One region of the Enterobacter adelaidei genome, then DNA from elsewhere that is predicted to be linked to it. Evidence: predicted binding sites of a transcription regulator. Region 1 holds the regulator's gene; each other region holds the start of a gene.
The links. Region 1 encodes LexA, which represses DNA repair genes until DNA is damaged. Its sites were predicted from a motif close to TNCTGTATGTACATACAGNA; they were not measured.

Region 1 (7,674 bases):
CATCACTGATGTCATCAATCTTATCGCGCAGGTTGTCTTTATCTGAAATTTGCGCACCGATAGAGGGCAGGATCACTGTAATACCATCGTCAGGTTTCGCCTTTGCAAGCAACGCCGGGTTGATTAACACCCCGTTGCCATAGCTCCCAGCCGCGACCCCCGTCCCCCCCATCGCATCGCTACGTGCTTCTGTCCAGGTATTGGCTGCTCCGGCCTGATTTGCCATAAACATGGAGACGGCGATGCTAACCACCGAAAATTTAAAATGTTTTTTCACAGTATGCTCGTCTTATAGTCTGTTATGAAATAACCCCTGTCTGTTATCACCCAAACAGGTACGAACTATTGCTGTGAATAAGTACAAAAAGACCCGCTATTTCCCTAAGTTAAATTCTAACCAGACCTGTTGTAATTTGTGACGGTCCTCAATATTTATAGAAGAGGAAATTATTTTTTCCCAGGTTTTCCATCATGCGGCCCGAAAAACTGGGGCGGGTGATCGACCCAGCGATCTTCTCGCGTGGCGGCATACACTGGGTTGAGCGGATAGTAGATGCGGTTGTGCTTCTTGTTGGCTTCGCCAACTACCAGGAGTCGAACCTCTTCGTCCGTGTTGTTGATAAAGGTGTGGCAGACGCCGGTTCCGGCGGGAAACCCTACGCTATCGCCGGGTTCAAGCTTCCACAAATAGCCATTAATCCAGGCTTCAGGATATCCTTCAAGCACGTAAATGAACTCTTCTTCGTCGCTTTCCGCATGGGGATAGGATGTCCGACGTCCGGGGGGTAAACGCTCATGATGGATACCAATACGCCCTAGCCCGAGCTTGCGAGCCAGCGGCGCACCGATGGAAAAACGCTCGTCGCTGTCGGGATAGGTTGAGTTATCAGCGCCTTCCACGTCGCGCCAGTGTCGAATACAGTCAGGTCTTTTCATTGTTCGTTTCCCGGTTTGCAATGCGTCAGGTATAGCACAGACAGGCGGATCTCGGTGTTTTTACCAGAACATGATAAAGTGAGGGTTTTCCGTCCTATAACATCCGGGGTGCTAAATGGATAAGTCCACAAAAGAGCTGTTAGCGCAGGCCGAAAAGCTCTGCGCGCAACGCAATGTGCGCCTGACTCCGCAGCGCCTTGAGGTATTACGCCTGATGAGCCTGCAACAGGGAGCCATCAGCGCGTACGATCTGCTCGACCTGCTCCGCGAAAGCGAGCCGCAGGCCAAACCGCCTACGGTGTATCGCGCGCTCGATTTTCTGCTGGAACAAGGGTTCGTGCATAAGGTTGAATCCACAAACAGCTATGTGCTGTGCCACCTGTTTGACCAGCCAACCCATACATCAGCCATGTTTATCTGCGACCGCTGCGGCGTGGTAAAAGAAGAAGGGGCTGAAGGTGTTGAAGACATTATGCATACGCTGGCGGCCAAAATGGGCTTTGCCTTGCGTCATAATGTTATTGAAGCACATGGGCTGTGTTCTGCCTGTGTCGAGGTGGAATCATGCAGCCATCACGATAAGTGCCAGCACGACCACACAATCGTTGTGAAGAAAAAACCTCGCTAGCAATGAAAAAGGCGGCTCATGGCCGCCCTAAAGGTGTACTTCCTTGTACTTTCGGGTATAACCCGGTTACCAGCGGTAGTCGTTGCGTTTTTCCCAGTCGCCAACTTCCTTTTCCGCCTGGTCTTTTGCGTAGCCGTAGCGTTCCTGGATTTTACCGACAAGCTGATCGCGTTTACCTTCAATGACGGTCATATCGTCATCTGTCAGCTTCCCCCACTGCTCTTTCGCTTTACCTTTGAACTGCTTCCAGTTGCCGCTGATTTCGTCTTTATTCATCATCGTGTCCTCTTGTTAAGCGTCGGGTCGCAACGTCCGTTACGTTCTTTTCTGCTGGACGTGATAATAATTGTAGTTAAGGATTCTGCAGCTATTTTGATATTCGGAATCTTTAACCGTCACGATATATCGTGATGGGAAGGAAACCAGGTATTATTTCGCCAGTGACGGCGCCAGATAAAGGCCAGAGACAGGCCCCGCAACGAGAGGAAAACGGCCAACGCCAGCCACAAACCATGATTGCCAAGCCAGGGAAGCGTCAGCAGCGTCAGACCAAACCCTGCAGCTGCCACCGCCATACTGTTACGCATTTCGGCTCCGCGCGTAGCCCCAATGAACATGCCGTCCAGCAGATAACACCAGACACCGACCACCGGTAAGATCACCTGCCAGATGAGATAGTGGCTCGCCAGTTCACGCAGTGTGGGAAGTGAGGTGAGTAATGCAATGATCTGCTCGCCAAAAACGGCATAAACCAGCGCAAATGCCAGTGCCACCAGCCCTGACTGACGACAGGCTGCCCGCCAGACATCCTGAAGCTGCCCGCTTTCGCGCGCGCCGTACGCCTGCCCGGAATGTGCTTCCACAGCATAGGCAAAACCGTCCAGCGCGTAGGCGGTAAAGGTCAGCAGCGTCATCAATACGGCATTGACCGCGACGATGTCTGGCCCCAGCCGAGCCCCGAAAACCGTCAGCGCGCCAAAACAGAGCTGAAGGAGAAGTGAGCGCAGCATGATGTCACGGTTGAGTGCCAGCAGCTTACGGATATTGCCGCGCCATGCGGTTTTGAGTAGCGCAAGAGAGATCCCGCGCATCGCCAGCACGCGCCAGACCATCCACATACCGATGATAAAAGTCCCGTATTCGGCAATTGCCGTCGCCAGTGCAGCCCCCTGCACGTTCATATGCAGACCCATTACCAGCCAGACATCAAGCACAATGTTGAGAAGGTTTCCCACCACCAGCAAAATGACGGGCGCGCGGGCATACTGCACGCCCAGTAACCACCCCAGCAGAACCAGGTTAGCCAGTGATGCCGGCGCACTGAGCCAGCGAATTTCCAGGAAACGTTTCGCCTGCTCCAGCACCGCCTCGTTACCGCCAACGATGTGAAGCGCGAGGTCAATCAGGGGCGAGCGCAATACAACGATTAATACTCCCGCACCAAGCGCCAGAATGAGCGGCTGCACCAGCGCGCGGGCCAGGCGCAGCGGATCTCTGGCACCATACGCCTGTGCCGTGAGCCCGGTGGTACTCATGCGCAAAAAGAGCAGCAGCATAAACAGGAAGCTGGTTGCCGTCGCGCCAATCGCCACGCCGCCAAGATAAACAGGTGAATCCAGATGACCAATAACAGCAGTATCGACCAGACCCAGCAAGGGCACGGTAATATTGGAGAAAATCATCGGCAGTGCAAGACGCCACAATGCCTTATCTGATGCCGTCAGCAGTGACATGAAAAATACCGGGAGAGGTAAAGGAAGCAGGCTACAGCAACGCCGTAGCCTGTCAGGAAGAGATTACAGCCATTCGCCGTTGCGAATCACCCCTACTGCCAGCCCTTCGATAGAGAAGTTCTGTTCGCGAAGATCCACCACAATCGGGGAGAATTCGCTGTTTTCAGGCAGCAGCTGTACGGTATTACCCTGTTTTTTCAGACGCTTAACGGTCACTTCGTCATCAATACGCGCGACCACAACCTGGCCGTTTCGCACATCCTGCGTTTTGTGAACCGCAAGCAGATCACCGTCAAGAATACCGATGTCTTTCATCGACATGCCGCTTACGCGCAGCAGGAAATCAGCGCTCGGTTTAAACATCCCCGGATCGACCTGGTAGTGGCCTTCAATATGCTGCTGTGCCAGTAAAGGCTCACCGGCAGCAACACGCCCCACCAGCGGAATGCCCGTCTCTTCTTCCACCAGCAGGCGGATACCGCGTGACGCGCCCGAAACAATCTCAATCACGCCCTTACGCGCCAGCGCTTTCAGGTGTTCTTCGGCAGCATTCGGAGAACGGAAGCCCAGACGCTGAGCGATTTCCGCACGCGTGGGTGGCATACCCGTCTGGCCGATATGATCCCGGATGAGATCAAACACCTCTTGCTGCCTGGTCGTTAACGCTTTCATTCCGCCCCCTGGGTGTATATACAGTTATGCTGTGAGTATATACAGTCAAAGGCGATTTTGGAACCAAAAACTGCACAAAAAACCAGGGACTTAATTATTCCTCGAGGCTCATCGGAAATGTGACCAAAGCAGCGTGACCCAGGTAATGACCGCAGTAATAATCGCCAGCAACACGGCAGCGGAACCCATGTCTTTTGCCCGGCCAGAGAGCTCGTGGAAATCTGAGCCAATCCGGTCAACAACGGCCTCAATAGCGCTATTGAGAATTTCCACTATCATCACCAACAGTACGGAGCCGATCAGAAGAACGCGTGTTATTGCATCAATATCAAGGAAGCAGGCGATAATCACCGCGATGATAGCGGCGACGCCCTCCTGGCGAAAGGCGGCTTCATTGATCCACGCGGCACGGAAACCTTTCCAGGAATAGCCGGCGGCTTTGATGATTCGGGTTAACCCAGTGGTATTATTGGCCATTAAAAGAACCTTTTATTGGAAATAGCGTCAGTAACTAGAGTGGCAGCGCGTTTCGCTGCCGCCTGAAGTATGACGGGTAACAACAGAAATTTTGCGCGCTTTCTGTTATCCTTGCGCCGCAATTGCATTATTAACCAGAGGCTTTACATCGTTTATGTCCGGCTGGCCACGAATTTACTACAAATTACTTAATTTACCATTAAGCATCCTGGTAAAAAGCAAGTCTATCCCAGCAGAACCCGCGCTGGAATTAGGGCTCGATACGTCGCGCCCCATTATGTACGTTTTGCCTTATAACTCGAAGGCAGACTTACTGACGCTTCGCGCCCAGTGCCTGGCGCATGACTTACCTGACCCGCTTGAACCGCTAGAAGTTGACGGAACTCTGCTGCCGCGCTACGTGTTCATTCACGGTGGACCGCGCGTGTTTACCTATTACACGCCAAAAGAAGAGTCCATCAAGCTGTTCCATGACTATCTCGACCTGCACCGCAGCAATCCTGATCTGGATGTGCAGATGGTGCCAGTTTCGGTGATGTTTGGTCGTCGCCCGGGTCGTGAAAAAGGTGAAGAGAATCCACCGCTGCGCATGCTTAACGGCATCCAGAAGTTCTTCGCGGTCTCCTGGCTGGGACGCGACAGCTTTGTGCGTTTCTCCCCTTCCGTTTCGCTGCGTCGAATGGCGGACGAGCATGGCACCGACAAGATCATCGCGCAAAAACTGGCGCGCGTAGCGCGTATGCACTTCGCCCGTCAGCGCCTCGCTGCCGTTGGGCCGCGTCTCCCGGCGCGTCAGGATCTGTTCAACAAGCTGTTGGCCTCCAAAGCGATTGCCCGTGCCGTCGAAGACGAAGCACGCAGCAAGAAGATTTCACATGAGAAAGCCCAGCAGAACGCCATTGCACTGATGGAAGAGATTGCAGCGAACTTCTCTTACGAGATGATTCGTCTGTCCGATCGTATTCTCAGCTTTACCTGGAACCGTCTCTATCAGGGCATCAACGTCCATAACGCCGAGCGTGTACGCCAACTGGCGCATGATGGCCATGAAATTGTCTATGTCCCCTGCCACCGCAGCCACATGGACTACCTGCTTCTCTCCTATGTGCTTTATCACCAGGGGCTGGTACCGCCGCATATCGCGGCCGGTATTAACCTGAATTTCTGGCCAGCTGGCCCGATTTTCCGTCGACTGGGCGCCTTCTTTATTCGCCGTACCTTCAAGGGCAATAAGCTCTACTCCACGGTGTTCCGCGAGTATCTGGGTGAGTTGTTCAGCCGCGGATATTCCGTTGAGTACTTCGTGGAAGGTGGTCGCTCCCGTACCGGCCGTCTGCTCGATCCGAAGACCGGCACGCTGTCCATGACCATTCAGGCCATGCTGCGCGGAGGAACTCGTCCAATCACGCTGGTGCCAATCTACATCGGCTACGAGCACGTAATGGAGGTGGGGACTTACGCTAAAGAGCTGCGTGGCGCGACTAAAGAGAAAGAGAGCCTGCCGCAAATGCTGCGCGGTTTGAGCAAGCTACGTAATCTCGGACAGGGCTACGTGAACTTTGGCGAGCCGATGCCGCTGATGACGTATCTGAACCATCACGTTCCGGAGTGGCGCGAGTCTATCGACCCTATCGAAGCGGTTCGTCCGGCCTGGCTGACGCCAACGGTCAACGGCATCGCGTCTGAGCTGATGGTGCGCATTAACAATGCTGGTGCGGCTAACGCTATGAACCTGTGTTGTACGGCGCTTCTGGCGTCTCGCCAGCGTTCACTGACTCGCGAACAGCTGACAGAGCAGCTCGATTGTTATCTCGATATGATGCGCAACGTCCCGTACTCGGTTGACTCGACGGTACCTTCTGCGAGCGCCAGTGAGCTTATCGATCACGCTTTGCAGATGAACAAGTTCGAAGTCGAAAAGGACACGATCGGCGACATCATCATTCTGCCGCGCGAGCAGGCCGTGCTGATGACGTACTATCGCAACAATATCGCCCATATGCTGATGCTGCCGTCACTCATGGCAGCTATCATCACCCAGCATCGTCGCATTTCACGTCAGGAGCTATTGCGTCACGTTGACACGCTCTACCCGATGCTGAAAGCGGAGCTGTTCCTGCGCTGGAGCAAGGATGAACTGGCTGGCGAGCTGGATAAACTGACGGAAGAACTGCGTCGTCAGGGGCTGATCACCGTTGTGAACGACGAGCTGCATATCAATCCGTCACGTTCCCGTACCCTGCAACTGCTGGCGGCCGGTGCGCGTGAAACGCTGCAGCGTTATGCCATTACATTCTGGTTGCTCAGTGCGAACCCGTCGATCAACCGTGGAACGCTGGAGAAAGAGAGCCGGACGCTGGCCCAGCGACTGTCTGTATTGCACGGTATTAACGCTCCTGAATTCTTCGACAAAGCGGTCTTCAGTTCACTGGTTCTGACGCTGCGTGATGAAGGCTTTATCAGTGATACTGGCGATGCCGAGCCGGAAGAAACGCTGAAGGTCTATCAGATGCTGGCTGAACTGATTACGTCTGATGTGCGTCTGACGATTGAGAGTTCAACGCAGGGCGAATGACAATAAAAAGCCGGGCGGAGTTTTCACTCTTCCCGGCCTGTCATTCGCAGAATGATGAAGGCCCGGTAAGCGCTAACGCTACCGGGCCTTATTTTTAGCCTTGCCAAATCACCGCATTTAACTCAGCAGCGTAAAGGCAATCATCCCGACAATTGCGCCTGTCGTACCGAGGATGGTTTCCATCAGCGTCCAGGTTTTCAGCGTCTGCGCCTCGGTGGCACCGGTAAATTTACCGAACAGCCAGAAGCCTGCGTCATTCACGTGAGAAACCACGATAGACCCACCTGCAATACAGATAGACAGCGCAGCCATTTGCGCGCCTGAGTAATGCAGCTGTTCAATCACTGGCATCACCAGACCCACGGCGGTTAAACACGCGACGGTCGCAGAACCCTGAATGATACGCACTGCAGCCGCCAGCACGAAGCAGGTCACGGCTATCGGCAAGCCCATTCCGGTCAGCGCTTCACCCAGAGCGGGACCCACGCCGGAATCCACCAGTACCTGCTTGAACACCCCACCCGCACCGATCACCAGCAGAATAATGCCCGCAGGTTGCAGCGCATGACCGCAGATTTCCATTACTTTGTCTTTCGGCATCCCCTGACGCATCGCCAGGCCATAAATCGCCACCAGACACGCCACCAGGATCG
Region 2 (7,674 bases), 1.3 Mb from region 1:
CGCAGCTATGAACAGTTAGCTCACTATCTGGAGCTAAAATCCCGGCTTTTCGACCCGGATATCGAGGAAGAAAGCCAGGCCCCGCTCTACGATCTGGCTCTGGCAAACGGCCAACTGGTTGCCACCCTTAACCAGACCAAAGCGTCACTGCTTACCCGTCTGCGCGGCGATCGCGGCCAGCGTGGGACGCGAAGAACCTTACACTACTACTTTGCCGCCCAGGATATACATGAGCGTGCCAGCTCCTCGCATGTTCAGTATGCCGCCCTGCGAGAAAAGTTTCGCTACAGCGACGTGATGTTCCGCTTCCAGCGTCTGCTGTCCATGCAGTCCCAGGCATGCCAGCAGCTCGCACGCTCTATTCTGCTGCGCACGCCTTATCAACATGACCCCCGTTTTGAACGTGTGTTTAGCCATCTTGATGCAGCCATTGACCGCGTTCAGGCCAGCGGAACATCACCGGAACATATTAAAGCTCTGGGATATCTGCTGAATAACCTGCGGGCGATAGATGCTCAGCTGGCGACCATTGAGTCAGAACAGGCGATGGCGCTACCCGGTAGTGATGCGGAAAATCAGCTTGCGGATGACAGCGTCCACAGTTTTAGCGATATGTGGCTGCGGCTGAGCCGCAACTTTACGCCGGAGTCGGCTCTCTTTCGCCACGCGGTGAGAATGTCGCTGGTATTGTGCGTCGGTTATGCCTTTATCCAGATAACCGGGTTGCAACATGGCTACTGGATCCTGCTGACCAGCCTGTTCGTTTGCCAGCCGAACTACAATGCCACCCGACACCGCCTTGCGCTGCGTATTCTCGGCACGCTGGTCGGTGTCGCCATTGGACTGCCGGTCCTCTATTTCGTGCCGTCCGTTGAAGGCCAACTGATCCTGATCGTGATCACCGGTGTGTTGTTCTTCGCCTTTCGCAATGTGCAGTACGCCCATGCCACCATGTTCATCACGCTGCTGGTTCTGCTCTGCTTTAACCTGCTGGGTGAAGGGTTTGAAGTCGCCCTGCCCCGCGTGATTGACACCCTGATTGGCTGTGCGATCGCCTGGGCGGCTGTCAGCTTTATCTGGCCAGACTGGCGATTCCGTAATTTGCCACGCGTGTTAGACCGGGCTATGAATGCCAACTGCCGATATCTTGATGCCATCCTTGAACAGTACCATCAGGGCCGCGATAACCGTCTGGCTTACCGGATCGCACGCCGGGATGCGCACAACAGCGATGCAGAACTGGCCTCGGTTGTCTCTAACATGTCAACAGAGCCTCGTGCCACCGCAGAAATTCGTGAGACGGCATTCCGCCTGCTCTGTCTGAATCATACCTTTACCAGCTATATTTCTACGCTGGGTGCCCACCGTGAGAAACTCACCAACCCGGGTATCCTCGCCTTGCTGGATGACGCAGTCTGTTATGTCGATGACGCACTTCATCACCGGCCAGCTGATGAACCGCGTGTTCAACAGGCTCTGGATGAACTGGCTCAACGCATTGCCCATCTTGATCCAGGAAACGACAGCAAAGCGCCACTGGTTCTTCAGCAAATTGGTCTGCTTATCGCTCTGCTGCCAGAAATTTGCCGACTGCAACAGCAAATCGCTACCTGGAGGAGTGATTCTCCTGTGGCTCAGGCAGCGCATTAAACCACTCCGTCAGCTCCCGGCGTATTCCCGCCGGGAGTGCCGCTTCATGAAGTCCCTCAATGGCACCTTCCAGCGCGAAAAGCACTTTAATACTGAGTGCTTTATTTCTTGCCCGCATCTTCAGCCAGCTCGCTTTCGCACCAAGCGTCCGAAGCGTTTCTTCATCGGTAATACCCGCTTCAAAAAGCAAGACTTCAAGCTGAAACGTCAGGTTCGGGAGATCCTTAAGCCGGTTTCGTTGATGACGCTGAGAGCGCTCTTTTCTTGCCGCTCTCAGTGCGAACGAGGAGAGCTGAAGCAACCGCTCTCTGTCCTGCCACAATCCGTCATCCACGCGATAATAGTTCAGAAGCACCGGACGCCCCCGTTTCATGAGTGTCAAAAACGAGGCGGCATTCTTTACACAGTATTTCGCACTTTCCTCACAGGCGCGGAGGTAGAGTTCTCCCTCTGACACCATGGCAAAGACTGCATCATCCACTGCCAGGGTATAGCCCCCGAACAGTGCCCGATGTTGAATGTCCCCCAGCGGAGACAGATATTCTTGGGATTTATAGATCCGTTCATAAGATATCTTTTTCATGATATTTCCTTATAAATCAAAAATTAACAACGATGTTTCTTACTAGCGGATCCGTTAGCAGGAAAATAGGCAACTTATCGCTGTTGGGCAAGATGATTTTTCAAGGGGCATCAATATTGAATGAATTTTGCGAGTCGCTTTCCGAAAATGAGGTTGATCTTTATGCATACAGGAGTTACTGTATATTCATACAGTAACTACAGGGCTGGAATGAATATGCACACTTCAAGCTATGCAAATCGCTCAACCTTTATCACTTCTACCGCTGGCAACGTAGCGCAGAACACCGTCGGCAGTGTTTCGACAGGGCTTATCAGCGAAGTGGTTTATCGTGAGGATCAGCCTCTGTTAACTCAACTACTGCTGCTGCCGTTATTACAGCAGCTTGGCCAGCAGTCTCGCTGGCAGCTTTGGCTGACGCCACAGCAAAAACTGAGCCGGGAATGGGTTCAGTCCGCAGGCCTTCCGCTGGCAAAGGTCATGCAAATTAATCAACTTTCTCCTTGCGATACTGTTGAGTCGATGATCCGGGCTTTACGCACCGGAAATTACAGTGTAGTGATTGGATGGTTACCAGAGGAATTGACGGAAGAGGAACACTTTCGTCTGACTGAAGCGGCTGAAGAAGGGAATGCGATCGGGTTTATAATGCGCCCGGTTCGTCCAGATTCTTACCGCAGAGGACAACTTTCTGGGCTAAAAATTCACTCAAATTTGTATCATTGAGTGAAATTAAGATTTTTCCTGGAATTTTTTTTGACCACAAGATGTGCTTTTAGTTCCCGACCACAAAATTGCGGCAAGGCTTGTCTGGTGCGGGTTCTCCTTAATTTTATTGCACAAAATTCGCGCGAAAAATGTTAAATAATAGGTATACGGAACTTTTTTTTTCATATGCCTGACGGACTTCACACTTGTAAGTTTTCAGCTACGTTGTAGACTTTACATCGCCAGGGGTGCTCGGCCTAAGCCGAAGATATCGGTAGATTTATATTTGACCACGCCCCCCGGTGAAGGATTTAACCGTGATTCTCTTTTGAGACTATCATGGCGAATTTTGGATGATAACGAGGCGCAAAAAATGAAAAAGACAGCTATCGCGATTGCAGTGGCACTGGCTGGCTTCGCTACCGTAGCGCAGGCCGCTCCGAAAGATAATACCTGGTATGCAGGTGGTAAACTGGGTTGGTCTCAGTTCCACGACACCGGCTGGTACAACAGCAAACTGAACAACGATGGCCCGACTCACGAGAGCCAGCTTGGTGCAGGTGCGTTCGGTGGCTATCAGGTTAACCCGTATGTTGGTTTTGAAATGGGTTACGACTGGTTAGGTCGTATGCCATACAAAGGCGACACCGTAAACGGCGCTTTCAAAGCGCAGGGCGTTCAGCTGACCGCTAAACTGGGTTACCCAGTAACTGACGATCTGGACGTGTACACCCGTCTGGGCGGCATGGTATGGCGCGCTGACTCCAGCAACAACCAGACTGGCAGCGACCATGACACCGGTGTTTCCCCAGTATTCGCTGGTGGCGTTGAGTGGGCTATGACCCGTGACATCGCTACCCGTCTGGAATACCAGTGGGTTAACAACATCGGCGACGCTGGCACCGTTGGTGTTCGTCCTGACAACGGCATGCTGAGCGTAGGTGTTTCCTACCGTTTCGGCCAGCAGGAAGAAGCAGCACCAGTTGTTGCTCCAGCGCCGGCTCCAGCTCCAGAAGTACAGACCAAGCACTTCACTCTGAAGTCTGACGTTCTGTTCAACTTCAACAAGGCAACTCTGAAACCAGAAGGCCAGCAGGCACTGGATCAGCTGTACTCTCAGCTGAGCAACCTGGATCCTAAAGACGGTTCTGTAGTGGTTCTGGGCTTCACCGACCGTATCGGTTCTGACGCTTACAACCAGAAACTGTCTGAGAAACGTGCTCAGTCTGTTGTTGATTACCTGATCTCTAAAGGTATCCCAGCTAACAAGATCTCCCCACGTGGTATGGGCGAATCTAACCCAGTTACTGGCAACACCTGTGACAACGTGAAAGCTCGCGCTGCACTGATCGACTGCCTGGCTCCAGATCGTCGCGTTGAGATCGAAGTTAAAGGCATCAAAGACGTTGTAACTCAGCCAGCGGCATAAGTTATCGTCTTATAAAAAAACCCCGCAATGCGGGGTTTTTTATTATCTGAAGAAAACAAAAGTCTATTTTTTGCCCAACAATGCCTGAAGGTCGTTCTTCAGCGTCGACATCTGGTTAGCGTACTTCTCTTTATGCTCCGCATCCTCAATCAACTGCACAATCGTTTCCGACAGCGTTTTACCACGCCGTTGTGCCAGCCCCGCCAGGCGCTGCCAGACCACGAACTCAAGGTCGATTGATTTTTTGCGAGTATGTTGATGCTCCGCATTAAAATGTCGTTTGCGTCGCGCGCGGATAGTTTGCTTCATTCGGTTCAACAACGCAGGATTGATGTGCTTCTCAATCCAGCCGTTAACCTGTACCGGTTCATTTTCGAGGGTCAGCAAAATATCCACGGCTTCTTGCGCAGCGCTGGCTTCGATGTAGCAGGTGATCAACTCCCCTTCACGGTGCTTTTTGACCAGGTACTTCCATTTCCAGCCGCTTTCGAGATTTTCCAGTTGTTGATATTTCATTGCGATCTCAGTGTTACCACGTAACTCTGTTCAGAATATCAGTTTTTTAGCAATCTGCTGAAAAGAAATCATATATGTGAGTGAATGCAGGCAATCCCCCTGTCGAAATCCCCAATCCTGCTTGGGTAGTCCCCCTCGCTTACGGTATACTCCACGCTTTTACATCTGACTAAAAAACATCAACTTTGACCATTACGAAACTTGCATGGCGTGACCTTGTTCCGGATACCGAGAGCTATCAGGAACTGTTTGCACAGCCAGATCTCGCAAAAGAACACGAATTCATCCTTAGCGATACGCAACCACGTTTGCATTATGCGCTGGAGCAGGTGTTAAGCCCATGGGCAACGGCGCCTTTCATGTTGCTTAAAGCCCCGGAAGAAACGGAGTACCTGACGCTTGTCGGGGACGCCATGCGCCAGTTGCAGCCGGAAACGAATGCCCTCTTTGGCGGCGAATATCGTATCGCGGGACATGATGTCACTTTCGAACCGGCAGTTCAGACGGATGGCCGTTTTGCCGCTAAAGGCGAAGTGATTACCGCTAACTGGGTCGAGGCGGAACAACTCTTTGGTTGTCTGCGCCAGTTTAATGGTGAACTTTCGCTGCAACCGGGGTTGGTGCATCGCGCCAATGGCGGTGTACTTATCATCTCACTGCGTACCCTACTCTCGCAGCCGCTGTTGTGGATGCGTCTGAAAACGATTGTGAACCAGCAACGTTTTGACTGGGTCGGCTACGATGAGTCCCGTCCTCTGCCTGTCTCTGTTCCCTCTATGCCTCTGTCGTTGACCGTCGTGCTGACGGGTGACCGCGAATCTCTGGCAGACTTCCAGGAGATGGAACCGGAACTGGCTGAGCAGGCGGTCTACAGCGAGTACGAAGACAACATCCAGATTGCCGATGCCGACGATATGGCGCAGTGGTGCCAGTGGGTAATGGCTGTAGCTGAACGCTTTTCGCTGCCAACACCTGCGGCTGACGCGTGGCCAGGCTTGATTCGCGAAGCGGTGCGCTATACCGGTGACCAGGAAACGCTGCCCCTCTGTCCGCTCTGGATCGGCAAACAGCTGCGTGAAGTGGGGGTGATCAGCGGTAACGGTGCGTTCACCGGAGAACAGCTCACACAGATGCTGGCTCAGCGTGAGTGGCGAGAAGGCTATCTTGCTGACCGTATGCAGGATGAAATTCTGCTGGAACAAATTCTGGTCGAGACAGAAGGCGAACGCGTCGGACAGATTAACGCCCTGTCGGTGATTGAATTTCCGGGCCATCCTCGCGCAATCGGCGAACCGTCCCGTATCAGCTGCGTTGTCCATATTGGCGATGGTGAGTTCACCGATATCGAACGGAAAGCCGAGCTGGGTGGTAACATTCACGCGAAAGGCATGATGATCATGCAGGCGTTTTTGATGTCAGAGCTGCAGCTCGAGCAACAGATCCCCTTCTCCGCCTCGCTGACGTTTGAGCAGTCCTACAGCGAAGTCGATGGTGATAGCGCCTCTATGGCAGAACTGTGCGCCCTAATCAGCGCCCTGGCCGAAGTGCCCATCAATCAGAACATCGCGATCACCGGCTCGGTGGACCAATTCGGTCGTGCCCAGCCAGTGGGAGGCCTCAATGAAAAAATTGAAGGCTTCTTCTCTATCTGTCAGCAGCGCGGTTTAAATGGCAAACAGGGTGTGATTATTCCTGCTCCCAATGCACGCCATTTGAGCCTCAGTCAGGATATTCTGGATGCGGTGGAGCAAGAGCAATTCGCCATCTGGGCCATCGAAGGGATTGAGGATGCACTACCCTTACTGACAAACCTGATATGGGATGGCGAAGGGCAAACCAACCTGATGCAGACTATTCAGGAGCGTATTGCTCAGGCGACACAGCAGGATGCTCGTCATCGTTATCCATGGCCGTTACGCTGGTTAGGCTGGTTTGGTTCGAACTGATCGGACTTGTTCAGCGTACACGTGTTAGCTATCCTGCGTCCTTCACTAAAATAAGGCTTACTGAGAACATGGTAGATAAACGCGAATCCTATACAAAAGAAGATCTTCTTGCCTCTGGTCGCGGTGAACTGTTTGGTGCGAAAGGCCCACAGTTACCGGCCCCGAACATGCTGATGATGGACCGTGTCGTGAAAATGACCGAAACCGGCGGCAACTTCGATAAGGGTTACGTAGAAGCAGAACTCGATATCAACCCGGATCTGTGGTTCTTCGGTTGCCACTTTATTGGCGATCCGGTAATGCCTGGCTGTCTGGGCCTGGATGCAATGTGGCAGCTGGTTGGCTTCTATCTGGGCTGGCTGGGTGGCGAAGGTAAAGGCCGTGCACTGGGTGTTGGCGAAGTGAAATTCACCGGTCAGGTTCTGCCTACTGCGAAGAAAGTGACCTATCGTATTCACTTCAAACGCATTGTTAACCGTCGCCTGATTATGGGCCTGGCGGATGGCGAAGTGCTGGTCGATGGTCGCCTGATCTATAGCGCGAGCGACCTGAAGGTGGGTCTGTTCCAGGACACTTCCGCGTTCTGATATTGCATTTCGCAATCTCAAAAAGGCGAAACCTCCGCATTGCGGAGGTTTCTTTTTTTAAAGAGACGTTATCAGGCTATGAGTGCCCTGTCGCCGATGGCTTCTCGCCAGCCTCCAAGCCATTGTGACCTTTGGTTTATCGTCTGATAAGGACACATTTCTTTAGAACGTCCAGCGATGCCGGCCTGATAACCACGTTGATGAGCCCGTTCCAGGCGATCTCGTTTCTGTCTCTTCATGCCTCGTTTCCCTCAT
Region 3 (7,674 bases), 1.2 Mb from region 1:
CTCCAGCTGACCGTCAAAGATCGCGGTGTTCGGGCTGTGGCCGATAGCCACAAACAGACCCGCCACTTCCAGCGTTTCAACATTATCGGTGTTCTGGGTATCACGGATACGCAGACCCGCAACGCCCATCTGATCGCCCGTCACCTCTTCCAGGGTGCGGTTGGTATGCAGCACGATGTTGCCGCTTGCCACTTTATCCATCAGACGTTTGATCAGGATTTTTTCTGCGCGGAAGGTGTCGCGACGGTGGATCAGATGCACCTCAGAGGCAATGTTCGCCAGGTAGAGCGCTTCTTCCACTGCGGTGTTACCACCGCCAATGACCGCGACTTTCTGATTGCGGTAGAAGAAACCGTCGCAGGTAGCGCATGCAGAAACGCCGCGGCCTTTGAACGCTTCTTCGGATGGCAGACCGAGGTAACGGGCAGAGGCACCGGTGGCGATGATCAGCGCGTCACAGGTGTATTCGCCGCTGTCACCCGTCAGGCGGAACGGACGGTTCTGCAGATCGACCTTATTGATGTGGTCGAACAGAATTTCGGTTTCGAATTTAGCGGCATGCTCGTGCATACGCTCCATCAGCAGCGGCCCGGTCAGGTCGTGCGGGTCGCCTGGCCAGTTTTCCACTTCGGTGGTGGTGGTCAGCTGACCGCCTTTTTCCATGCCGGTAATTAACACCGGTTGCAGGTTAGCGCGTGCAGCATAGACCGCCGCGGTATATCCCGCAGGTCCAGAACCAAGGATTAGCAGCTTACTGTGTTTAGCCGTGCCCATGAGATCCCCATTGTTGTTGGCAGACATTTGGCTGGATTGTAGGGAATTTGTTGCCGTAAAAAAAGAGCGCAGCAATTTTGATATCAATCTGTGTAATAGCCGCTGACGATGAATGGCGCGCGATAACATCGCGCTTTCCCTTGAAAAACGGTCGTTTGTAAGGCAATAAAATGAGGATTCATACCCTGCCGTAATGAATATCCGGCATGTTGTACTAAAAAACGATGTTTTGCTTTGACAATCCCCTGCGCTTTTGCGAAAACATTCAAGGAAGAAAAAAAACCGCGTTAACCGTGTGCCGCATAGGCATGCACGTAAATGCCATTTTTACCGGGTCAGTGAAATCTACGCATGGCGTGGACAGACGCCATACGTGATGTCGGTGACTGCCTTCGGGCAACGGTCTTCTTACCAACAGAACCCGAATCCGCATCGCGTCTAATACAAAACCAGGCGATGTGATGACTAACGGGTACAGGCTCTGAACAGTGATGTGCACAGGGTCCAGGCAGGAGTAGGGAAGGAATACAGAGAGACAATAATAATGGTAGATAGCAAGAAGCGCCCTGGCAAAGATCTCGACCGTATCGATCGTAACATTCTTAATGAATTGCAAAAGGATGGGCGTATTTCCAACGTCGAGCTTTCAAAACGTGTGGGACTTTCCCCGACGCCATGCCTTGAGCGTGTGCGCCGACTGGAAAGACAGGGTTTCATTCAGGGCTATACTGCTCTGCTGAACCCGCATTATCTGGATGCCTCACTTCTGGTATTTGTTGAGATTACTCTGAATCGTGGTGCGCCGGATGTGTTTGAGCAATTTAACGCTGCTGTACAAAAACTTGAAGAAATTCAAGAGTGTCACCTGGTGTCCGGTGATTTCGACTACCTGTTGAAAACCCGTGTGCCGGATATGTCCGCCTACCGTAAGCTGCTGGGTGAGACCCTGCTGCGTCTGCCGGGCGTGAACGACACCCGTACTTATGTGGTGATGGAAGAGGTCAAACAGAGCAATCGTCTGGTTATTAAGACGCGCTAACACGGAACAGGTGCAAAATCAGCGTAGTTTGATTACACTCCTGTTAATCCATACAGCAACAGTGCCGGGGAGTCCCGGCGCTGTTGTCCGTTTTAGCAAACAGGCAGGATATGCCTGATACCTGGAGAGCCTTTCTTGAGCCAGGAATACACTGAAGACAAAGAAGTCACACTATCGAAGCTAAGCAGCGGACGTCGTCTCCTCGAGGCTTTGCTGATTGTTATTGCCCTTTTTGCCGTCTGGCTGATGGCAGCCTTACTCAGTTTCAACCCCTCAGATCCCAGCTGGTCACAAACTGCATGGCATGAGCCTATCCATAATTTAGGCGGTGTCCCCGGTGCCTGGCTTGCGGACACGCTGTTTTTCATTTTCGGTGTGATGGCCTACACCCTTCCCGTCATTATCATTGGCGGATGCTGGTTTGCGTGGCGTCATCGTCAGAACGATGATTACATCGACTATTTCGCGGTTTCGCTGCGCCTGATCGGCGCGCTGGCACTGATCCTGACCTCATGCGGTCTGGCGGCCATTAATGCCGATGATATCTGGTACTTTGCCTCTGGCGGAGTGATCGGCAGTTTGTTGAGTTCTGCACTGCAACCGATGCTCCACAGCAGCGGCGGCACGCTGGCGCTGCTGTGCATCTGGGCTGCCGGGCTGACGTTGTTTACCGGCTGGTCCTGGGTGAGCATTGCCGAGAAAATCGGCAGTTTTATCCTCACCATTCTGACCTTCGCCAGCAACCGTACCCGTCGTGACGATACGTGGGTGGATGAAGACGAGTATGAAGATGAAGACGAAGATGAGGATGAAGCGCCTGTGCAACGTCGCGAATCCCGTCGCGCCCGTATCCTGCGTGGGGCATTGGCGCGTCGCCAGCGCGTAGCTGAAAAATTTGCCAACCCGCTTGGACGTAAAACCGATGCGGCACTCTTCTCCGGCAAACGCATGGATGAAGACGAGCAGGTTGAGTATCGCTCAGCAGGTAACGCCGTCGATCCTGATGATGTGCTTTTCTCCGGGAGCCGTGCCACGCCGGGTGACTTTGACGAATACGATCCGCTGCTAAATGGCCAAACCGTTACCGCGCCGGTTGCGGCAGCCGCAGCAGCAACGACCGCTGCGCAGGCGTATGCTGCACCTGTCGAAGCCGTGATGCCATCTGCGCCGGTTTCGCCGCCGGAATCCGTTATTCAGCAGCCTCAGGTTGACTGGCAGACAGCACCCGGTGTTCACACACCGGAGCCCGTTATCGCCCCTGAACCGGAAAGCTATATCCCTGTGCATCAGGAGCAGTGGCAGGAGCCTTATCAGCCGCCGCAACCTGAATATGAACCGCAGCAATATGAACAGCCTGTGGCCCAGCCGTATCAGGAGTATGTGCCTGAGCCGGTCGAATCTGTGCAGCCTTATGTAGCGCCACAGCCTGAACCTGAAGTGGTGGAAGAGGTGAAACCCTCTCGTCCACCAATGTATTATTTTGAAGAGGTTGAAGAGCGTCGTGCTCGTGAACGCGAGCAGCTGGCAGCCTGGTATCAGCCTGTGCCTGAACCGGTGCAGGAGCCGGTTACCAAAGCACCTTCTTTCTCTGTTCCGTCGGTTGACCCAACACCTGCTGTTGCTCCTGTTACGGAAAGCGTTAAGCAGGCAACTGCGGCGGCGGCCGTGGCTGCACCTGTCTTCAGTCTGGCAACCGGTGGGACACCACGTCCTCAGGTGAAAGAGGGTATTGGCCCACAATTGCCTCGTCCTAACCGCGTCCGCGTTCCCACTCGTCGTGAGCTTGCTTCTTACGGTATCAAGCTGCCTTCCCAGCGTATGGCCGAAGAAAAAGCGCGTGAACCAGACTACGAAGATGACGCCGATGAAATGCAGCAGGACGAGCTGGCCCGCCAGTTCGCAGCGCAACAGAATCAACGTTACGGTGAGGAATACCAGCACGATGAACCGATTCTGGAAGATGAAGATGACGCGGCGGAAGCCGAATTAGCGCGCCAGTTTGCCGCAACGCAGCAGCAACGCTATTCCGGTGAACAACCTGCTGGTGCGAACCCGTTCTCGCTGTCTGATTTTGAATTCTCGCCAATGAAGGATCTGGTGGATGATGGTCCGAGCGAGCCTTTATTTACCCCGAGCGTGATGCCGGAAGCCGAGCCAGTGCGCCAGCAGCCAGCTCCGCAGGCTTATACGCAGCCGCAACAGGCGCAACAGCCTCCGCAATTCCAGCAACCTGCGCCTCAGGCGCAGGAAAGCCTGATTCACCCGCTGCTGATGCGTAATGGTGACAGCCGTCCATTGCAACGTCCAAGTACGCCGTTACCGTCGCTGGACCTGTTAACGCCGCCGCCGTCTGAAGTTGAGCCGGTCGATACGTTTGCGCTGGAGCAGATGGCGCGTCTGGTGGAAGCTCGTCTGGCCGACTTCCGTATCAAGGCGGACGTGGTGAACTACTCTCCTGGCCCGGTTATTACCCGTTTTGAACTGAATCTGGCGCCGGGTGTTAAAGCCGCACGTATTTCGAACCTGTCCCGCGACCTGGCGCGTTCGCTGTCGACCGTTGCGGTACGTGTGGTGGAAGTGATTCCCGGCAAACCTTACGTTGGCCTTGAGCTGCCGAACAAAAAACGTCAAACCGTTTACCTGCGCGAAGTGCTGGATAACACCAAATTCCGCGATAACCCATCCCCGCTGACCGTGGTGCTGGGTAAAGATATCGCGGGCGATCCGGTGGTGGCTGATCTCGCCAAAATGCCTCACCTGCTTGTAGCGGGTACCACCGGTTCCGGTAAGTCCGTCGGCGTGAACGCCATGATCCTCAGCATGCTTTATAAAGCGCAGCCGGAAGACGTGCGTTTCATCATGATCGACCCGAAAATGCTCGAACTGTCGGTCTACGAAGGCATTCCGCATCTGCTGACCGAAGTGGTCACCGACATGAAAGACGCCGCCAATGCCCTGCGCTGGAGCGTCAATGAGATGGAACGCCGCTACAAGCTGATGTCTGCGCTGGGCGTGCGAAACCTGGCCGGTTATAACGAGAAAATTGCCCAGGCTGTGCGCATGGGACGTCCGATCCCGGATCCTTACTGGAAGCCGGGTGACAGCATGGATGCCCAGCATCCGGTGCTGGAAAAACTGCCTTATATCGTCGTTCTGGTGGATGAGTTCGCTGACCTGATGATGACCGTCGGTAAGAAAGTGGAAGAGTTGATTGCCCGTCTGGCGCAGAAAGCGCGTGCGGCCGGTATTCACCTTGTGCTCGCGACCCAGCGTCCTTCAGTGGACGTTATCACTGGTCTTATTAAAGCGAACATTCCGACGCGTATTGCGTTTACGGTATCAAGTAAAATTGACTCCCGTACCATTCTTGATCAGGGTGGCGCAGAGTCGCTGCTGGGTATGGGTGACATGCTCTATTCCGGCCCGAACTCCACCTCTCCGGTGCGTGTCCACGGCGCGTTTGTCCGCGATGAGGAAGTTCACGCCGTGGTGCAGGACTGGAAAGCGCGTGGTCGTCCGCAGTATGTTGACGGTATTACCAGCGATGTAGAAAGCGAAGGCGGCGGTGGCGGTTTTGACGGTGGAGAAGAGCTGGATCCATTATTTGATCAGGCGGTTAACTTCGTTACCGAAAAACGCAAAGCGTCCATCTCTGGCGTTCAGCGTCAGTTCCGCATCGGCTATAACCGCGCAGCGCGTATCATCGAGCAGATGGAAGCGCAGGGCATCGTGAGCGAGCAGGGGCATAACGGTAACCGCGAGGTGCTGGCTCCGCCGCCGTTTGACTAACCTTCAGCGATTGCAAAGAAGGGTAAATCAGCAAAAAATTAAGCATTTTCTTCTGTCGCCTGCCTTCGGGCAGGTCCAGAATAGAAGACGGAAACCCCATTTCGGGAAGACGTATTTTAAGGAATAACAATGAAAAAAATCGCCATCGCCTGTGCATTACTGACCAGTTTTGTCGCCAGCAGCGTCTGGGCTGATGCAGCCAGCGACCTTAAAAGCCGACTGGATAAAGTGAGCAGCTTCCACGCCAGCTTCACGCAAAAAGTGACTGACGGCAGCGGCAACGCGGTGCAGGAAGGCCAGGGCGATTTGTGGGTAAAGCGCCCCAATCTGTTTAACTGGCACATGACCCAGCCGGATGAGAGCATCCTGGTGTCTGACGGTAAAACCTTATGGTTCTTCAACCCGTTCGTTGAGCAGGCAACGGCGACCTGGCTGAAAGATGCCACCAGCAATACGCCGTTTATGCTGATTGCCCGCAACCAGTCCAGCGACTGGCAGCAGTACAATATCAAACAGACGGGTGACGAGTTTATCCTGACGCCGAAAGGCAGCAACGGCAACCTGAAGCAGTTCACCATTAACGTAAGCACCAACGGAACCATTAATCAGTTCGGCGCGGTTGAGCAGGACGATCAGCGCAGCAGCTACCAGCTTAAGTCTCAGCAGAACGGCGCCGTGGATGCATCGAAATTCACCTTTACCCCGCCGAAGGGCGTAACGGTGGACGACCAACGCAATAAGTAAGAGGCGTGAGTGGGCAATCTGTCGCTCGATTTTTCAGATAACGCGTTTCAACCTCTGGCCGCTCGTATGCGGCCAGAAAATTTAGCGCAGTACATCGGCCAGCAGCATCTGCTGGCTGCCGGTAAGCCATTGCCGCGCGCCATTGAGGCCGGGCATCTTCACTCCATGATCCTCTGGGGCCCCCCTGGCACCGGAAAGACCACGCTTGCAGAAGTTATCGCCCGCTATGCCAATGCGGACGTTGAACGTCTTTCGGCGGTCACCTCCGGCGTGAAAGAGATCCGCGAGGCGATCGAGCGTGCGCGGCAGAACCGCAATGCCGGGCGGCGTACCATCCTCTTTGTGGACGAAGTCCACCGCTTCAATAAGAGCCAGCAGGATGCTTTCCTGCTGCATATTGAAGACGGCACGATTTTCTTCATCGGTGCAACCACTGAAAACCCATCGTTTGAACTGAACTCGGCGCTGCTTTCGCGTGCGCGCGTTTACCTGCTCAAATCGCTGACTACCGAGGATATCGAAAAGGTTCTCACCCAGGCAATGGACGACAAAGCACGCGGCTACGGTGGGCAGGATATCGTTTTACCTGACGAGACGCGTCGTGCGATTGCTGAGTTGGTCAACGGTGATGCGCGTCGGGCACTGAATACGCTGGAGATGATGGCCGATATGGCCGAAATTGATGACTCCGGCAAGAGAGTGCTTAAACCGGAGCTGCTCACCGAGATTGCCGGTGAACGTAGCGCGCGTTTCGATAACAAGGGCGACCGTTTTTACGATCTGATCTCGGCGCTGCATAAGTCCGTGCGAGGCAGCGCGCCGGATGCGGCACTTTACTGGTACGCACGCATTATCACTGCCGGTGGCGATCCGCTGTATGTTGCACGACGTTGCCTGGCTATTGCCTCGGAAGATGTCGGCAATGCTGATCCACGGGCTATGCAGGTGGCGCTCTCAGCATGGGACTGTTTTACCCGCGTCGGTCCCGCTGAAGGGGAGCGCGCCATTGCGCAGGCGATTGTCTATCTGGCCTGTGCGCCGAAAAGCAATGCGGTCTATACCGCCTTTAAAGCGGCAATGTCTGATGCGCGTGAACGTCCGGACTACGATGTGCCGGTTCATCTGCGTAATGCACCGACCAAACTGATGAAAGAGATGGGGTATGGTCAGGAGTACCGTTACGCCCATGATGAACCCAACGCCTACGCTGCCGGAGAGGAATATTTCCCGCAAGAGATGGCACAAACGCGCTATTATCACCCCACAAACAGAGGTCTTGAAGGCAAGATTGGTGAAAAGCTCACCTGGCTCGCCGGACAGGATCAAAA
Region 4 (7,674 bases), 580 kb from region 1:
GCGCTCGCGTTCTTCCTCGGCATGTGTACGTTCCTTGCCGTGTCCAAGAAGGTCTCGACGGCATTTGGCCTGGGCGTAGCGGTTACCGTGGTGCTCGGCTTATCGGTGCCGATCAACAACCTGGTATACAACTTTGTACTGCGGGACGGCGCGCTGGTGGAAGGCGTTGATCTCAGCTTCCTGAACTTCATCACCTTTATCGGTGTGATTGCGGCGCTGGTGCAAATCCTTGAGATGATCCTCGATAAGTATTTCCCGTCGCTATACAACGCGCTGGGGATCTTCCTGCCGTTGATCGCGGTGAACTGCGCCATCTTCGGCGGCGTCTCGTTTATGGTTCAGCGTGATTACAACTTCAGTGAATCCGTGGTGTACGGTTTCGGTTCTGGCATTGGCTGGATGCTGGCGATTGTCACCATGGCGGGGATCCGCGAAAAAATGAAATATGCCAACGTGCCTGCAGGCCTGCGTGGCTTAGGGATCACCTTTATCACCACCGGGCTGATGGCGCTGGGCTTTATGTCCTTCTCCGGTGTGCAGCTATAAGGGCTAACTGATGGAAATTATGCTTGGCGTGGCGATGTTCACGCTGATTGTACTGGTGTTGTCAGGGCTTATTCTGGTGGCACGTGCGAAGCTGGTGAATGCCGGCGACGTGGTGATTGATATTAACGACGAGCCGCAGAACCAGATCCGTACGCCCGCCGGAGATAAACTGTTGAATACGCTCTCCGGCAACGGGATCTTTGTCTCTTCGGCCTGTGGCGGCGGTGGTTCCTGTGGACAGTGCCGCGTTACGGTGAAAGAGGGTGGAGGAGATATCCTGCCAACCGAACTGGCGCATATCACAAAGCGTGAGGCAAAAGAGGGCTGTCGTCTGGCCTGCCAGGTCGCCGTACGTCAGAACATGAAAATAGAGCTGCCGGAAGAGATCTTTGGCGTTAAAAAATGGGAATGTGAAGTTATCTCTAATGATAACAAAGCCACGTTTATCAAAGAGTTGAAGCTGCGGGTGCCGGAAGGGGAAGATGTTCCGTTCCGCGCCGGAGGATACATTCAGATTGAGTGCCCGAAACACGCTGTGGCGTATGCTGACTTCGACGTGCCGGATGAGTACCGCGCCGACTGGGACAAATTCAATCTCTTCCGCTTTGTATCGGAGGTAAAAGAGCCAACGCTACGCGCCTACTCGATGGCTAACTACCCGGAAGAGAAGGGCATCATCATGCTCAATGTGCGTATCGCCACGCCGCCACCGAATGTGCCGGATGCACCGCCGGGTGTCATGTCTTCGTACATCTGGTCTCTCAAGCCTGGTGACAAAGTGACGATCTCCGGTCCGTTCGGTGAGTTCTTTGCCAAAGATACCGACGCGGAAATGGTGTTTATCGGCGGCGGTGCCGGCATGGCCCCGATGCGCTCGCACATCTTTGATCAGCTCAAACGACTGGGTAGCCAGCGTAAAATCAGCTTCTGGTACGGGGCCCGTTCGCTGCGTGAGATGTTCTACGACGATGAGTTCGAACAGCTGGCGCGTGAAAACCCGAACTTTACCTTCCACGTGGCGCTTTCCGATCCGCAGCCGGAAGATAACTGGACGGGCTATACGGGGTTCATCCACAACGTGCTGTATGAAAACTACCTCAAACAGCATCTTGCGCCGGAAGACTGCGAGTTTTATATGTGTGGCCCGCCAGTAATGAACGCCGCAGTCATTAAGATGCTGAAAGATCTTGGCGTGGAAGATGAGAACATCATGCTTGATGACTTTGGAGGCTGATGATGCTGACGTTTCTGGCAACCTTTGCGGTTTTTGTGCTTGTCATCTTCGGCATGTCGTTAGGCTGGATCGTTAAGCGGAAAAGCCTTCAGGGCAGCTGCGGCGGCATCTCTTCCATTGGGATGAAGAAGGTGTGCGACTGCCCGGAACCGTGCGATGCCCGTAAAAAACGCATGGCGCGCGAGCAGCAGCGCATCATTTAATCTGGTAGGTTGGGTAAGGCGAAACCGCCACCCGACAATTCTCACGCACACTTCTCAACCCTCATTTATTTACTGTATACTTATCCAGTAATGAGTGAGGGCTTACTATGCGCAAAATAATCCATGTTGATATGGACTGCTTTTTTGCCGCAGTGGAGATGCGTGACAACCCGGCGCTGCGGGATATTCCCATCGCCATTGGCGGCAGCCGCGTTCAGCGTGGTGTTATCAGCACCGCCAACTACCCTGCGCGTAAATTTGGCGTGCGCAGCGCCATGCCTACCGCAATAGCCCTGAAGCTTTGCCCTCATCTCACTCTTTTACCCGGTCGCTTTGACGCTTACAAAGAGGCCTCAATTCATATTCGGGAAATCTTCTCCCGCTACACCTCTCGGATAGAACCGCTGTCGCTGGACGAAGCCTATCTTGATGTGACCGACAGCGTACACTGCCACGGCTCAGCAACCCTGATGGCACAGGAAATCCGCCAGACCATCTTCAAAGAGTTAAATCTGACCGCGTCGGCAGGAGTCGCTCCGGTGAAATTTCTGGCCAAGATCGCCTCCGATTTAAATAAGCCCAACGGTCAGTACGTCATCACGCCGGAAGAGGTGCCTGCGTTCTTAAAAACGCTGCCACTTGGCAAAATCCCTGGTGTGGGAAAAGTATCTGCTGCAAAGCTGGAAAGTATGGGATTACGGACCTGTGAAGATGTGCAGCGAAGCGATCTGGCAATGTTGCTTAAGCGTTTTGGAAAATTTGGGCGCGTACTGTGGGAACGCAGCCAGGGGATTGACGATCGTGATGTGAACAGCGAACGGCTACGGAAATCCGTTGGGGTTGAGCGAACGCTGATTGAAGACATTCATGACTGGTCTGAATGCGAAACCATCATTACGGAACAGCTCTATCCTGAGCTGGAGCGACGCTTGCTCAAGGTGAAACCGGATCTGCTCATTGCCCGTCAGGGTATCAAATTAAAATTCAACGATTTCCAGCAGACCACGCAGGAACACGTCTGGCCGCGTCTGAATAAAGAGGATCTCATTGCGACGGCGAAAAAGGCATGGGAAGAACGAAGAGGAGGGCGAGGGGTGAGGCTGGTGGGATTGCACGTCACGCTGCTGGACCCGCAGTTAGAGCGGCAGCTGGTTTTGGGATTGTAAAAAAGCCCGGAAGTACTTACCGGGCCTATGTTTTTCACCCTCTCCCTTTTGGTGAGGGCTGGGGGAGGGAGTTACTTAACAGGAATCGCTTTCAGCAGCTCAGTCAGCAGCGTCCAGTAATGACCCACGCTTTCGATATGAACCTGCTCATCCGGAGAGTGTGGCCCGGTAATAGTTGGCCCGATAGAGACCATGTCCATATTCGGATACGGTTTCTTGAACAGACCACATTCCAGACCCGCGTGGATCACCTGAATGTTCGGCGTGCTGTCGAACAGACGCTGATAGGTTTCACGGACCAGAGCCATCACCGGAGAACTTGCATCCGGCTGCCAGCCAGGGTAACTGCCTTTAGCAGATGTTTTCGCACCGGCCAGCGTGCCCAGAGATTCCAGCATGCTCACCACGTACTCTTTGCCTGTGTCGATAAGTGAACGGATCAGGCAGATGATCTCTGCGCTGTCGTCACTCATGGTCACCACGCCCACGTTCAGAGAGGTTTCAACCACGCCTTTGGCCACGTCAGAGTTGCGGATCACGCCGTTTGGCGTCGCGTTCAGCAACTGAACGAAGGTGTCGCGGGACTGCGCGGTCAGCGCGGCTTTATCCGTGGAGACGGGTTCCAGCACCACGGTCAGATTTTTCTCTTTCGCCGACAATTCGTTTTTCAGGATATCCAGATACACGCTGGAGAGTTTTTTCAACTCGTCCGCTTTTGCCGCTGGTACGGCCACGGTGGTGAATGCTTCACGTGGGATCGCGTTACGCAGGGTACCGCCGTTGAAGTCTACCAGACGTAGATCCAGCTCAGCCGCATGGCCAGCCAGGAAGCGTGCCAGCAGTTTGTTGGCGTTGCCGAGACCTAAGTGAATATCACCGCCGGAGTGACCGCCTTTTAGCCCTTTCAGCGTCAGCTTGAAGGTCTGGAAGCCAGCAGGAATCGCTTCGCGTGACAGCGGCAGGGTAGAGATGAAATCAATTCCTCCCGCGCAGCCCATGTAGATCTCGCCTTCTTCTTCTGAGTCGGTGTTGATCAGAATATCTGCCTGCAGCCAGTTCGCCTGCAGACCGAATGCACCGTCCATACCCGCTTCTTCGGTCATGGTCAGCAGCACTTCCAGCGGACCATGTTCAACGCTGTCGTCCGCCAGCACGGCCAGCGCAGAGGCCATACCAATGCCGTTATCCGCGCCCAGCGTGGTGCCGCGCGCTTTCACCCAGTCGCCGTCGATGTACGGTTGAATCGGGTCTTTGGTGAAGTCGTGAACGGTGTCGTTGTTCTTCTGTGGCACCATGTCCAGGTGCGCCTGCAGTACAACCGGTTTGCGGTTTTCCATGCCAGCAGTTGCTGGTTTGCGGATCAGAATGTTACCAACCTGGTCACGTTCAGCATGCAGGCCTTTTTCCTTCGCCCAACCCATAATGTGTTCGGCAAGCTGTTCTTCATGGTAGGAAGGGTGTGGAATGGAACAGATTTTGGCAAAAATATCCCACAGTGGCTGCGGAGATAATTGAGACAGTTCAGACACGATAAGTCTCCTTGTCGATGCACTGCAAACAGGGTTGCAGGTCACAGGGTTAGCAGGTTAATAGTTACCACAAGTCAGACTTGCGAGATGAAACCGAGAATACCACTTTCTCCGCTGGCTGGTAGCATAAAGCATGTAAAAACTCGGGCTCAGGGCGCTAAACACTGGTTTTTAGTGCGTCAGATCTCTATAATCTCGCGCAACCTATTTCCCCCTCGAACACTTTTTAAGCCGTATAAAAACAGGCTGGGACACTTCACATGAGCGAAAAATACGTCGTCACCTGGGACATGTTGCAGATTCACGCCCGCAAACTGGCTGCGCGTCTGATGCCTTCCGAACAGTGGAAAGGCATTATTGCCGTTAGCCGCGGCGGTCTGGTACCGGGGGCGCTGCTGGCTCGTGAGCTGGGTATTCGTCATGTCGATACCGTCTGCATCTCCAGCTATGACCATGACAACCAGCGTGAGCTGAAAGTGCTGAAACGCGCGGAAGGTGACGGTGAAGGTTTCATCGTTATTGATGACCTGGTGGATACCGGTGGTACCGCTGTGGCCATTCGAGAAATGTATCCAAAAGCCCACTTCGTCACTATTTTCGCCAAGCCTGCAGGCCGCCCTCTGGTTGACGATTATGTGATTGATATTCCACAGGACACCTGGATTGAACAGCCGTGGGATATGGGCGTGGTCTTTGTACCACCTATCTCTGGTCGTTAATTCCGAACCGTCATTATTTTAACGCCCGGTGATACCGGGCGTTGTTTTTTTTAGTCTGGCGCGCGTTACAATAGTCTCTATATGACGATTCATGGAGGCAACGTAATGACGCAGGCGAATCTCACCGAGACTCTCTTCAAACCCCGTTTCAAACACCCCGAAACGTCGACGCTGGTGCGCCGCTTTAATCCGGGGACCATGCCTGCCATCCAGTCTGCATTAGACGGTAAAAACGTGCCCCACTGGTATCGCATGATTAACCGCCTGATGTGGATCTGGCGGGGTATAGACCCCCGTGAAATTCTCGACGTGCAGGCTCGGATCGTCATGAGTGACGCCGAGCGCACCGACAGCGAACTCTACGATACCGTCGTGGGATACCGCGGTGGTAACTGGATCTACGAGTGGTCTAAACAGGCGATGCTCTGGCAGCAAAAAGCCAGCCAGGAAGAGGACGCCACGATCAGCGGCAAGCACTGGCTGCATGCTGCAAACCTCTATGGCATTGCCGCGTATCCGCATTTAAAAGGGGATGAACTGGCTGAGCAGGCTCAGGCGCTGGCGAATCGTGCCTATGAAGAGGCTGCTCAACGCTTGCCGGGGCGGATGCGTGAGCTGGAATTCACCATTCCTGGCGGGGCGTCCATTACCGGATTCCTGCATATGCCTGAAGGGGAAGGCCCGTTCCCGACCGTCCTTATGTGTGGCGGGCTGGATTCACTACAGATCGACTATTACAGCCTTTATGAGCGTTACTTCGCACCAAAAGGGATCGCGATGCTAACGCTTGATATGCCGTCAATTGGCTTCTCATCCAAGTGGAAACTGACTCAGGATTCCAGTTTACTGCACCAGCATGCGCTAAAAGCGCTGGAGAATATTCCCTGGGTAGATCACACCCGTGTTGCCGCATTTGGTTTCCGTTTCGGGGCGAACGTCGCGGTGCGTCTGGCTTACATTGAATCATCCCGCCTGAAAGCCGTCGCCTGTCTTGGCCCGGTCGTTCACGCGTTGCTAAGCGATCCCGAACGTCAGGGCAGCGTACCCGAAATGTATCTGGATGTGCTGGCCAGCCGTCTTGGCATGCATGATGCATCAGACGAAGCGCTACGCGTTGAACTCAATCGTTACTCGTTAAAAACGCAAGGTCTGCTGGGACGTCGGTGTCCAACACCGATGCTATCAGGTTTCTGGAAAAACGATCCGTTTAGTCCGGAAGAAGAGTCCCGCTTAATCACTTCGTCATCTGCGGATGGTAAATTGCTTGAGGTGCCGTTCAGCCCGGTTTATCAGAATTTTGACAAAGCCTTGAAAGAGATCACGCGCTGGATCGCTCAGAGATTGTGTTAATAGATTGCTAAATTTTGCTGGTTTGGTAAAACAGTGGCTTCACAAAAGGAGATCGCAATGACGTTACCGAGTGGACACCCGAAAAGTAGACTGATTAAGAAATTTATGGCTCTTGGCCCGTATATTCGAGAAGAGCAGTGTGAAGAGAATCGCTTTTTTTTCGACTGTCTGGCTGTATGCGTCAACGTGAAGCCTGCACCCGAAAAACGTGAATTCTGGGGCTGGTGGATGGAAATGGAAGCAGAGGAAAAACGCTTTACATATAGCTACCAGTTTGGCCTGTTTAATAAAGACGGCAAATGGCAGGCCACCTCCATTAAAGATCAGGAAGTCATTTACCGCCTGGAATATACCCTGAAAGAGTTCCAGGACAAGGCAAACGCACTGCTGGCTACTTTGGATCTCAAGTTCGAGCCAGCGGATGACTTCTCCAGCGAAGCGGTGAAGCTGACTGCCTGATGGTTTTCCCCAACTTGCTGTGGGAGAGGGGTTCAGACCGCATTAATCTCGACAAAAAAAACCGGCATCAAGCCGGTTTTTTTTATTTCTCATCATCAGAACTGGTAAGTCATCCCCAGGGCAACGATGTCATCGCTGCTCACGCCCAGTTTATTTTTGTCGTCAATCTGGTTGATTTTATAATCAACAAACGCAGACATATTTTTGTTGAAGTAATAGGTTGCGCCAACATCAATGTATTTCACCAGATCTTCGTCACCAATACCCTCGATATCTTTGCCCTTAGACTGGACATAACCCAGGGACGGACGCAGACCAAAGTCGAACTGATATTGTGCGACAACTTCAAAGTTCTGAGCTTTATTCGCAAAACCACCAGAAATTGGCGTCATATTGCGAGTTTCTGAATACATTGCTGCCAGATAAATATCGTTAGCATCATATTTCAGACCGGTTGCCCACGCTTCT

Region 2: sulA (SOS-induced cell division inhibitor SulA) is a predicted target of LexA. The motif match lies at 2,410-2,429, and genes of this name have one in related genera.
Region 3: AAHF05_RS07205 (DNA translocase FtsK 4TM domain-containing protein) is a predicted target of LexA. The motif match lies at 1,852-1,871, and genes of this name have one in related genera.
Region 4: dinB (DNA polymerase IV) is a predicted target of LexA. The motif match lies at 2,054-2,073, and genes of this name have one in related genera.

What each region holds. Positions count from the first base shown of each region.
Region 1 is NZ_CP154353.1:305,077-312,750, reverse strand. It holds gene AAHF05_RS01535 (conjugal transfer protein TraF) at 1-277, opposite strand, end outside; gene AAHF05_RS01530 (cupin domain-containing protein) at 448-936, opposite strand; gene zur (zinc uptake transcriptional repressor Zur) at 1,052-1,564, shown strand; gene AAHF05_RS01520 (CsbD family protein) at 1,631-1,840, opposite strand; partial or broken gene AAHF05_RS01515 (hypothetical protein) at 1,889-1,963, opposite strand; gene dinF (MATE family efflux transporter DinF) at 1,960-3,297, opposite strand; gene lexA (transcriptional repressor LexA) at 3,361-3,969, opposite strand; gene AAHF05_RS01500 (diacylglycerol kinase) at 4,078-4,446, opposite strand; gene plsB (glycerol-3-phosphate 1-O-acyltransferase PlsB) at 4,601-7,021, shown strand; gene gntU (gluconate transporter) at 7,139-7,674, opposite strand, start outside.
Region 2 is NZ_CP154353.1:1,559,398-1,567,071, reverse strand. It holds gene yccS (YccS family putative transporter) at 1-1,650, shown strand, start outside; gene AAHF05_RS07500 (TfoX/Sxy family DNA transformation protein) at 1,607-2,233, opposite strand; gene sulA (SOS-induced cell division inhibitor SulA) at 2,450-2,959, shown strand; gene ompA (porin OmpA) at 3,315-4,370, shown strand; gene matP (macrodomain Ter protein MatP) at 4,434-4,886, opposite strand; gene AAHF05_RS07480 (Lon protease family protein) at 5,072-6,832, shown strand; gene fabA (3-hydroxyacyl-[acyl-carrier-protein] dehydratase FabA) at 6,901-7,419, shown strand; gene rmf (ribosome modulation factor) at 7,491-7,658, opposite strand.
Region 3 is NZ_CP154353.1:1,487,223-1,494,896, forward strand. It holds gene trxB (thioredoxin-disulfide reductase) at 1-774, opposite strand, end outside; gene lrp (leucine-responsive transcriptional regulator Lrp) at 1,319-1,813, shown strand; gene AAHF05_RS07205 (DNA translocase FtsK 4TM domain-containing protein) at 1,949-5,602, shown strand; gene lolA (outer membrane lipoprotein chaperone LolA) at 5,732-6,346, shown strand; gene rarA (replication-associated recombination protein RarA) at 6,356-7,674, shown strand, end outside.
Region 4 is NZ_CP154353.1:884,025-891,698, forward strand. It holds gene nqrE (NADH:ubiquinone reductase (Na(+)-transporting) subunit E) at 1-546, shown strand, start outside; gene nqrF (NADH:ubiquinone reductase (Na(+)-transporting) subunit F) at 557-1,780, shown strand; gene nqrM ((Na+)-NQR maturation NqrM) at 1,780-1,983, shown strand; gene dinB (DNA polymerase IV) at 2,091-3,149, shown strand; gene pepD (cytosol nonspecific dipeptidase) at 3,221-4,678, opposite strand; gene gpt (xanthine phosphoribosyltransferase) at 4,939-5,397, shown strand; gene frsA (esterase FrsA) at 5,503-6,747, shown strand; gene crl (sigma factor-binding protein Crl) at 6,805-7,206, shown strand; gene phoE (phosphoporin PhoE) at 7,302-7,674, opposite strand, start outside.